3 regions of the Paenibacillus sp. FSL E2-0190 genome follow, and region 2 is predicted to be linked to each of the others. Evidence: predicted binding sites of a transcription regulator. Region 2 holds the regulator's gene; each other region holds the start of a gene.
What was found. Region 2 encodes LexA, which represses DNA repair genes until DNA is damaged. Its sites were predicted from a motif close to CGAACATATGTTCG; they were not measured.
Positions count from the first base shown of each region.

Region 1 (3,283 bases), 340 kb from region 2:
ATTGGCCCCACTGAGGATGATCTGACTAAAGATGCACTGGCTGCATCGCTAGGTAGAACGCTCCATATTGATCGTTTGGCGATGGATCATGTACAACGTTTCTTTGATGATCGTAAGATCGTTATGACCGAAAATAACCGCAAACAGGCACTTATAATTGAAGGAACTACACCGTTGCCGAATGAAATCGGTCTTGCGGTTGGGATTGCTTTTGAGCATGAGAAGAAATATTATATTGTGCTTCCAGGTCCACCTCGTGAGATGAAACCGATGTTCGTAGATAAAGCAGTACCGTGGCTACAGCAGCACGCCTTGACGAACGAAACACCGCTTTATTCAAAAATGCTCAAATTTGCCGGCATCGGAGAATCACTGCTGGAGGACAAGCTCATCGAACTGATTCGCAGTCAGACTGATCCAACGATTGCTCCGTATGCCAAAGAGGGAGAGGTAACTGTTCGTATTTCGACAAAGGCCCCTTCTGAGCATGAAGCTACAAAGAAGCTGGAGATACTGGAACAACAAATCAAGGAGATTTTGCCGGAACATTTGTATGCGAACATTGATGTGCCGCTGGAGCAATTGATTGTGGATTGGATGGCGGATGCCGGCCTGACCTTAAGTGCGGCAGAGAGCTGCACCGGAGGTTTGCTGATGGAGAGCATAACAAATATTCCAGGCAGTGCTTCGATGTTTGCCGGCGGTATCGTCTGCTATTCGAATGACCTAAAGAAAAAGCTACTGAATGTGCCAAGTGCTTATTTGGAGGGACCCAATGCTCCTGGAGCCGTAAGTCGAGAAGTTGCCGAGGTGTTGGCTGACCAAGTGAGAATGATTGCAGACAGCAATTTCGGCTTATCTGTTACGGGTGTGGCTGGACCGGGTTATTCTGAGCGCAAGCCTGTTGGACTTGTATTTATCGGCTTGGCTGAACGGGGACGTAAGACAGAGGTCTATGAGCTTAATCTTAAAGGTACACGGGAAAATATCCGGTTGCGTACTGTAAAGGCTCTGCTGTATCGTCTGTGGCGGAGACTTGAGGAACGCAAGGTGGAGACACCTCTTGAGGGTTCAGACTTGTAATGGGAGATTAGCCCAGTTATAATAAACACATACGGAAGAACCGTGGCACTGAGATTTCTTTGCTGCGGTTTTTTGTATATTTGCAGAGATTTTGATCACGATGACTACTCATGATCATAAGTCGTTGATGTCCGGTGAAGTGGGGAATTTAATTAACTTCTATCTCCGGAGGGAGGCTTACAATAAAAGGGATAAATAACGCCCAAGACAAAAAAAACGAATGTATGTTCGAAAAAAAGCTTGGCAAGACCTTAAAAACACGTTATTATATTACTATAAACAGTGAAGGAAGTGGTCTGATTGTCAGATCGTCGTGCAGCGCTTGATATGGCGCTTCGTCAAATAGAAAAACAATTTGGTAAAGGTTCGGTAATGAAACTGGGAGAATCCACGCATATGCAAGTGGAAGTTGTACCTAGCGGATCTTTGGCACTTGATATTGCGTTAGGTATAGGCGGACTTCCAAAGGGACGTATTATTGAAGTATATGGACCGGAATCTTCAGGTAAAACAACAGTTGCTCTTCATGCTATTGCAGAAGTGCAAAGACAAGGCGGACAAGCTGCATTTATCGATGCCGAGCATGCGCTTGATCCGAAATATGCACGTAACTTGGGCGTAAATATCGATGAGTTGCTGCTTTCTCAGCCAGACACGGGTGAACAAGCGCTGGAAATCGCCGAAGCACTCGTTCGTAGTGGAGCCGTTGATATTATTGTCGTTGACTCCGTTGCTGCTTTGGTACCTAAGGCTGAAATTGAAGGCGATATGGGTGATTCCCATGTCGGATTGCAGGCTCGCTTGATGTCTCAAGCGCTTCGTAAGCTTTCTGGTGCCATTAGCAAATCCAATACGATCGCTATCTTTATCAACCAGCTTCGTGAGAAGATCGGTGTTATGTTCGGTAACCCTGAGACAACTCCGGGTGGTCGTGCATTGAAATTCTACTCTTCTGTACGTTTAGATGTACGTCGCGTAGAGAGCATCAAGATGGGGAACGATGTGGTTGGTAACCGTACTAAGATCAAGATTGTGAAGAATAAAGTAGCCCCTCCTTTTAAACAGGCTGATGTTGATATTATGTACGGTGAAGGGATTTCCAAAGAGGGAAGTCTTGTAGATATCGGTACTGAAATGGATATCGTGAATAAGAGTGGTGCATGGTATTCCTACGAAGGCGAGCGTCTCGGTCAAGGCCGTGAGAATGCTAAACAGTTTTTGAAGGAACATCAGGATATTGCCCTTATTATTGAGAATAAGATCCGTGAAGCAAGTAATTTATCCACTATTGTTGCTGCGCCGAAGAATGAAGATATTATTGCAGAGCAAGAAGAAGAAGAGAAATTGCTTCTCGAAATCGAATAGTATATTAAGCAATAGGACGCCCTGTGATTGATTGTTGCAGGGTGTCTTTTCTTAACAAGTAATGAAAGTAAGACGATAACCGATCTATTGCTACGAGGTGACAAACAACTATGGTAATACAACTGGATTTTGAAGCAGAAGAACAAGATGAGCAGGTGTTATCTGATTTTCCTGAAGGAGAACTCTTAGAGATCACTAAAGTAGAACGTCAAAAGAAATCTGACCACCGTTATATCATACATTTCGGAGCATATAACATGACTGTGCACGAGGACGTCATGATTAAATATCGAATGATTACTGGTAATTCTTTTATGAAGGCTGATTTGGTTGAAATTGTTGTAGCTGATGAGCGTCAACGAGCTTATGTAGAAGGCCTCCGTTATCTAGAACGTAAACCACGCACCGCTATGGAAATGACTCGCCGTTTACGCCAGAAGGAAATAGGAGAGACTATTATTGCGGAAGTGGTGCAGCGGCTGCAGGAGGAAAGACTTCTTGATGACCCTTTATATGCTAAGCAATGGGCAGAGCAACGAATAGCGAACCAGCGGAAAGGGAAGATGTGGATTCGACAAGAGCTACGTGAGAAAGGGATTGACAAAACCCTTATATCGGAAGCTTTGGAGAATATTACTCCTGAACAAGAGCTGGAGAGCGCACTCGAAACTGGGCGCAAGAAATGGAATCTCATCCGTGGAGAAGCTTCAGATAAGCGAAGAAAGACTGGAGCCTTCCTTATGCGCCGTGGATTTTCGGGCGATATGGTTCGCCAAGTGATCAATACTTTACTTGCGGAAGACAATTATGAAGGTGAAGATGAGGAGTTTTACTA
Region 1 covers NZ_CP150306.1:4,219,960-4,223,242, reverse strand. The annotation lists gene NST25_RS18525 (competence/damage-inducible protein A) at 1-1,083, shown strand, start outside; gene recA (recombinase RecA) at 1,384-2,448, shown strand; gene NST25_RS18515 (RecX family transcriptional regulator) at 2,559-3,283, shown strand, end outside.
Region 1: the regulator LexA is predicted to act here: its motif matches at 1,301-1,314, upstream of recA (recombinase RecA).

Region 2 (3,283 bases):
ATTGGGGGGAATGAATGTTTTGGTGAAGCTGATGTTAAAAGATGAGGTCGCATTAACTAGCTTAGAAATTTCAGATGAAGCAGATAGCGTTTTCAATTTTATAATGGCGGCACTTAGAATTAAAACAACTCCTAAAATAGCAAATAAGTACATCAGGATAATCAGCATATAATCACACCTCCTAGTTATCTCATTAGACTCAAATTGTTGCTTATTGAAAGATATGCCTGAATGATCTCCACTAGTATCTTTTAAAAGGGAAATTCGTGGAATTATAGGATCGGCTTCACGATTAACCCAAAAAAAGCACCCAGAGAAACCTTCCGATTCTGCAAATGATGCAAAATTGGGGGTTGCTGCAAGAGTGCTTTTTAAGGTGATTATGTAAACCTATAGAAAATTGAAGGCAGTGATATGATCGGTATAAACAATCAGCTGTTTGTATTCGATCGGAGTCCCATAACTAGCATAAGGTCTTACAGTAACGTCATTGAGGACAACAAAGTTATAGCTGAAATTTTTATCAGGGTGTTCTGCTCCCAAATAAGATATGTATTCGTCTACAATTACATCATCCATCAAAGATTTTAAATCAAATACATCCTCTTTGTTGGAGACGGTTGGAGAGACGATTCCCTGAATGCTGCCAAAAGAGGTGAGCAAATTCACTTTTTTTCCACTAGCTTGTTCATCATTTAAAAGTAAACCGGACAGCTTACCCAGTGCATCGACTTTAAAATCGACGAGGGTTCTAATTTTTGAATTATTCAAACTAAACACATCCTTTTCAATTTGCAATCCTGTTAACAATATTCGACATATAATCACCAAACTCCTAGTATGCTAATGAAAAAATACTTACTTATGTAATGCCCCCCATTTTTTAATGTGATTTGGGGGTTGCCGAGCCTCCATTCGAATTTAATTTCTTATCGTTACTCGTGTGCCTATAAGGACAATAGCAGCGAGTGCTAACACATCCTCGTTGTACATCCGGATGCAGCCGTGGGACACCTCTTTCCCAATGGAGGAAGGGTCATTGTTTCCATGAATTCCGTAGTGTGGTTTAGACAGTCCCATCCAAAAAACACCGAAGGGACCCCCTGGGTCGGGTTGTTTGTTAATAATAGTGAATTCACCCACTGGGGATTGGGTTAACATCTTACCGATGCCGACAGGGAAACCTCTAATCACAATATCATTGTCCAGAAGATATAACATTCGTTGGGTCAGATCTACAATAATTCGGTAGTTGGGCATTATACGCAACACTCCTTTCTAATTAGGATATGAGCAGAACGCCTAAAGGGTTATTCATAGAAAATGGCCATTTTAGCCATTGGGAACAAATGTTCGTAAGTGGTTGGAAAAGCAAAAAAACGTAGAAAAAAGGCTGTTCCGCATATGCGGAACAGCCTTTTATGTTAGAAGTGCATACTTAGTGGATATCTCGAAACAATCCGATGACTCTTCCGAGAATAGTTACGCGATTAAGGCGAAGCGGCTCATAAGCTGGATTCTCCGGCTGAAGCCGTATATGATCACGTTCCTTGTAAAAGGTCTTAACGGTTGCTTCATCTTCTTCGGTCATGGCTACAACGATATCTCCGTTGTCCGCTGTTTGTTGTTGGCGAACAATCACATAGTCACCATTCATAATGCCTGCGTCCACCATACTATCACCCATGACAGACAGCATAAATACTTTGTTGTCACCTACATAGTGAGTAGGAAGTGGGAAGTAGTCTTCGATATTCTCTGTAGCAGTGATAGGTACCCCGGCGGTAACTTTACCTACGACAGGAATCCGTGAGATGGTCTGCGCGAATTGGTGAACATTCTCTGAATCCTCTTGGCCTAGTAATTCTATTGCACGTGGCTTCGTTGGATCTCGACGAATAAGTCCCTTCTTCTCAAGCCGGTCCAAATGACCGTGAACTGTGGAGCTGGAAGCAAGGCCAACAGCTTCTCCAATTTCCCGGACGGAAGGTGGATAACCCTTGCTGCGGACTTCGCTTCGTATAAATTCCAGGATCGCCAGCTGGCGACTTGAAATCTTTGACATTGGAATCAACCCCATATAGTAATGTTTGGGAAAATTATAACATAGAACTACCGTTCGCACAAACATAAGTTCTAACTATTATAAATATAAATCTGCTAGAGTTAAAAAATGGTAGACAAATGATAATAAAATGAACCGCTTGAGTCTCTCGAAAAAAAGAGAACAATTGTTCTGAAATAGTATTGAACAAAACACATGTTCGTGTTATTATAAATTCGAAAGTAAGAACAAGTGTTTGGAGGATGATGATTATGCTAAAATACAGTACATACCGCAGCATCTACGATAAGGCCCCAGTGGTTGAATCTATAGGACATAATGACGTTGCACGTAATTCCGCTAAGGTGAAAGAGATAACGGAACGTTTGCTTGGAGGGATGATTTCGTTGTTCCCTCAAGATTTCTTTATTAAGTTAATATTGATTTTCGTGCTAGTATTATCTGGCCTAACAGTAGTGGGAAATGTATTTGCAGGATCGACGACTATAATGAAGGAAGAGAAGCGGATTGTGGTTGAACGTGGAGATACACTATGGAGTATTGCTCTTAAGAATAAACCAGCTGATATGAAGACAGTTGTTTATATAGAAGGAATTAAACGTTCAAGTGGGATTAAGAGTAGTCAAATTAACGCTGGAGACATACTTACTTTACCTATTTATTAATTTTCTGAGAACATAATAGAATGACCAGTAGAGCTTGCAGGGAGTAGATCTTGACAAGCTCTTTTTCTCATGGCAGAGTTAGAATTAATTTATAGGGGGAGGGAAAGTATTGAATATTGATGAGTTGGTCGCGCGAATTAACGAATTGGCACGCAAACAGAAGAGCGTAGGCCTTAATCAAGAGGAAGTGGCGGAACGCGCCAAGCTTCGTGAAATTTACCTGGGGAATATCCGCAATAACTTCCGAGCACAATTAAATACTATTGAAATAGTAGATAACGATGAGCATGAACAAGGTAACAAAGGGCTTAAACATTAGCTCGCTGTTCCTTTTCATAGATATTTCAGGATGACTAGGGGGAACGCACATGGCCCGTTCTTGGGAAAGAATGGTTCAACGCAACACACAGCAAATCAACAAGCAAAGAAAGAAACAAGGCAAGGATACGATTTATGCCTCTAAATCTCCTACCCAGAATGCCGAAGTCTTTAAAGGTCGCAACATTGCATTTCCGGTAGTGTTAGTGATACTTGGCACTATGTTTTGGGTAGT
Region 2 covers NZ_CP150306.1:3,875,200-3,878,482, reverse strand. The annotation lists gene NST25_RS16930 (hypothetical protein) at 1-168, opposite strand, end outside; gene NST25_RS16925 (hypothetical protein) at 391-771, opposite strand; gene NST25_RS16920 (L,D-transpeptidase) at 922-1,260, opposite strand; gene lexA (transcriptional repressor LexA) at 1,439-2,065, opposite strand; gene NST25_RS16910 (LysM peptidoglycan-binding domain-containing protein) at 2,317-2,730, shown strand; gene NST25_RS16905 (DUF896 domain-containing protein) at 2,840-3,049, shown strand; gene NST25_RS16900 (hypothetical protein) at 3,099-3,283, shown strand, end outside.

Region 3 (3,283 bases), 1.4 Mb from region 2:
TCGGGGATAGTGTGCTGGAGAGTGGACTATGTGGCCAATATTACAATAACATGACGCTCAGCGGCACGCCTGCACTGTTGCGAACGGATGCCAATATTAACTTTTCATGGAGACAAGGTTCGCCTGATCCTGCCATTCGTGTAGATGCATTCTCTGTGCGGTGGAGTGGGAAGCTGACGGCTGCTTTTAGCGAGGTGTATACCATTTATTCCTACTCTGATGATGGGATACGGGTATGGATTGATGGCGGGCTAGTCATTGATAGTTGGGTGAATCAGAGCGGCCAGGAACGAAAAGGGAGCATAAACCTGATTGCAGGTAAGCCGTATGAAATAAAGGTGGAGTATTATGAGAATGCGGGCGACGCCCGGGTTGTTTTGCAGTGGGAGAGTCCGAGCCAGATCAAGGGGGTTATCCCAGCGGGGGCATTTTATCTTCCTTAAAAAAGAGTACTTCAAGTGTGCAAGCGCAAGCAAAAAGCCCCGGTTTTCCGGGGCCTTTTTACGTATGAACGTCTTAAATTTGCTCGCGGTAGCTAATGTTGTTGGCGATCTTCTCGTCACGAACGGCTTTGCGCAGAACATCTTTGACGGTTTGGGCATCATGGATTTTTCGGAAAAGAAGCTGAGGCGCTGAGGCATCATCAGAAAATACAGTTAATGATCCAATGCCAAGCATCCGGTCCATGATAGACTGTTTTACGGATAAATCGCGTACGCGCAGCAATTCGATTTCTTCAACATTTTTACCGATAAGTCCGGTCTTTACCATAATACGCTGACTTGTAATGGTATATGAAGTTGTGTTAAGTCCTACGATTCCTTTGAGTCGATCCGAGATGCCGGCAGGTTTGCCTTTCCAGAGCACGACTTCTTGGATGACATGATTATCTACTGCGGGTCGATGAGCGGTTACTGGAGCAGTGCCGTCAAGGCTGGTTCCACATTCTCCACAAAATTTAGCGCCCTGCTTGTATTCCGCTCCACAGGTGGTGCAATAAGGCATAAATACTCTCCTTTCCTGATCACAATTAAAATAATTATAACATAACAGTCATTTTACATATATTTCATTTGCGCTTTACACAAACCGACATTATCCTGTTAAGTGGAGGGATAAATAATGAAAAAAGCTTTACTAATAGGAATGCTGATGATGACTGTCATCCTTAGCGCCTGCAGCAATAATTCAACTTCATCGGCACCTGCCACGGAGGAAGAAGTGCAGGAGACCGTGCAAAACTTCTACAATGAAATGTCTAAACTTGAAGAGTCAGGAAAAACTTCTTTAGCGGAGTTCAACGAAGCCATTGCGGGTTATTCAGCAGGAGAACTCACGGACAAGCAGTTGGAGAAGAAAATTAAGCAATTCCAGAGTACCGCAACTGATTTATCGAATCAAGCCGAGAAAGTAAAAATTTCCTCCAGCTTGCCTGAAGACATTCGTAAGTTGCTCGAAGAGTCTAAAGTTGCCTTTGAAAGTGCTTATTCTTTAAAAGAAGAGGCCTCTCAAGGTGCTGATTCCGCAAACGTTACGGCTGAGCAATTTAATGAATTGAATCAGAACGCTGATGTAGCGATGTTATTCGGTATTTCCAAGCTTAACGAGGCAAGAGAAGCAACAGGACTTATAGACTCCGAAGGTCAGGCTACCTCAGAGTCTGGGGACGTTGTTCAAGAATAAATCAAATCAGGCGCTGCGCAGTTTATCTGTCAGCGTCTTTTTGCTGCGAATTTTAGCTTGAATAGATATACATTATTATACATCTTCTAGATAAAATAGAGCCTCCGAAAAAGGTATCTTTTTCCTGATTATTGATTAATATGCGAAGATGCGGATATAATACAAACATACGTTCGTGTTCAGAGGAATAGATATATAATTAAGGAGGGGTTACCATGGGCAAAAAGCTGGAGAAAAACGGGCTGTGGGAAAGCAGCCGCATGATGCTGCCGGAGCATAAGATACGAATTATAAGAGATGAACGGGAAACGCTGCGCCGCATCAAGCCTATTCTGGATGAGCAGAAGCTGGAGGAGATTGAATGTACACTGGCTTTGTCGTTGCGGAGTCATGCACGAGTGACAGTTATTCTTTTTGACCCTTTTGAAAATACGATGTTAAGTGGTTTTGTGACTTCCATTCACACCCACTCGCGTGAGTTTAAGCTGCAGTGGGCGGAGGAATGGAAGTGGATCGATGTGGATGATATTGTCGAGGTCTACATCGTTTAATGCTGAGAACCGTTGCCTTCGCTTTTTTCATAAGCGATTAAGGTAACGGTAGGATTACCAGTCAGATGTGCAATGGAAGCTTCAGCATTCCGAATAATTTCCAGTGCTTCTTCCTGTTCACTAAGGGCTGCAACTTTATAGCTATCGCTATGAATATCCATATGTCTCCCACCTTTCGTTAAATATTTTGTCCTTTTTTGTGGAAATCATCCTAAAGGGGACAGGGGTACAGGCAAATAGGGCAGCGGCATCATTGAATATACCAAAGGGGTGATTCTATGCTGACTTTGGAGCAATTGAGGGAAAAATCCGCGGCGCGTCTGGTCGGGCTTCATCCTGTCTTGGCGGCAGGTGCGAATGTTTTGATTCAGCAAAGCCATGCGAGAGGAGTCCCTATCGTTATTACTCAGGGTCTACGGACCATTGCTGAGCAAAATGCTTTGTATGCGCAGGGTAGAAGCAAACCAGGACCGATAGTTACCAACGCTAAAGGCGGTACCAGCTATCATAATTATGGTCTTGCGTTTGATTTTGCGCTTTTGCTGCCGAATGGCACTAGCCTTTCTTGGGATATCAATCGTGATGGTGATAAGGATAAGACAGCAGATTGGCAAGAGGTTGTACAGGAGGCTAAGCGGCTTGGTTTAGAATGGGGCGGAGACTGGACCTCTTTTAAAGATTATTCACATCTGCAAATGACTTTCGGTTTAACTATAGATCAACTTCGGGCAGGTAAACGTCCAACGACGGACCAAGCCAAAGAGGCTTTAAAAAAGATTACCGGAGGGGATGATCAGGTGAACAAAGACGTTACAGTGACCATTAACCTAAACGGCCGCAAGCTTACCGATGGCGTTCTCGACACCGGAACAACCTATGTACCCATACGTGCGCTGGCTGAGGCGCTTGGAGCAAAGGTTACTTATGATGCTGTGACTAAGACAGTTAATGTAGTAAAAGAGTAAAACCACCATGCATAGACAGTGCCGTCCAAGGAGAAATTATCAGTGATAACTAACCTTAAAGGGAGGCATAACACTGTGAACAAG
Region 3 covers NZ_CP150306.1:5,274,828-5,278,110, reverse strand. The annotation lists gene NST25_RS23240 (glycosyl hydrolase) at 1-443, shown strand, start outside; gene NST25_RS23235 (PH domain-containing protein) at 517-1,005, opposite strand; gene NST25_RS23230 (hypothetical protein) at 1,123-1,683, shown strand; gene NST25_RS23225 (YolD-like family protein) at 1,899-2,234, shown strand; gene NST25_RS23220 (hypothetical protein) at 2,231-2,395, opposite strand; gene NST25_RS23215 (M15 family metallopeptidase) at 2,513-3,199, shown strand; gene NST25_RS23210 (WGxxGxxG-CTERM domain-containing protein) at 3,275-3,283, shown strand, end outside.
Region 3: the regulator LexA is predicted to act here: its motif matches at 1,846-1,859, upstream of NST25_RS23225 (YolD-like family protein).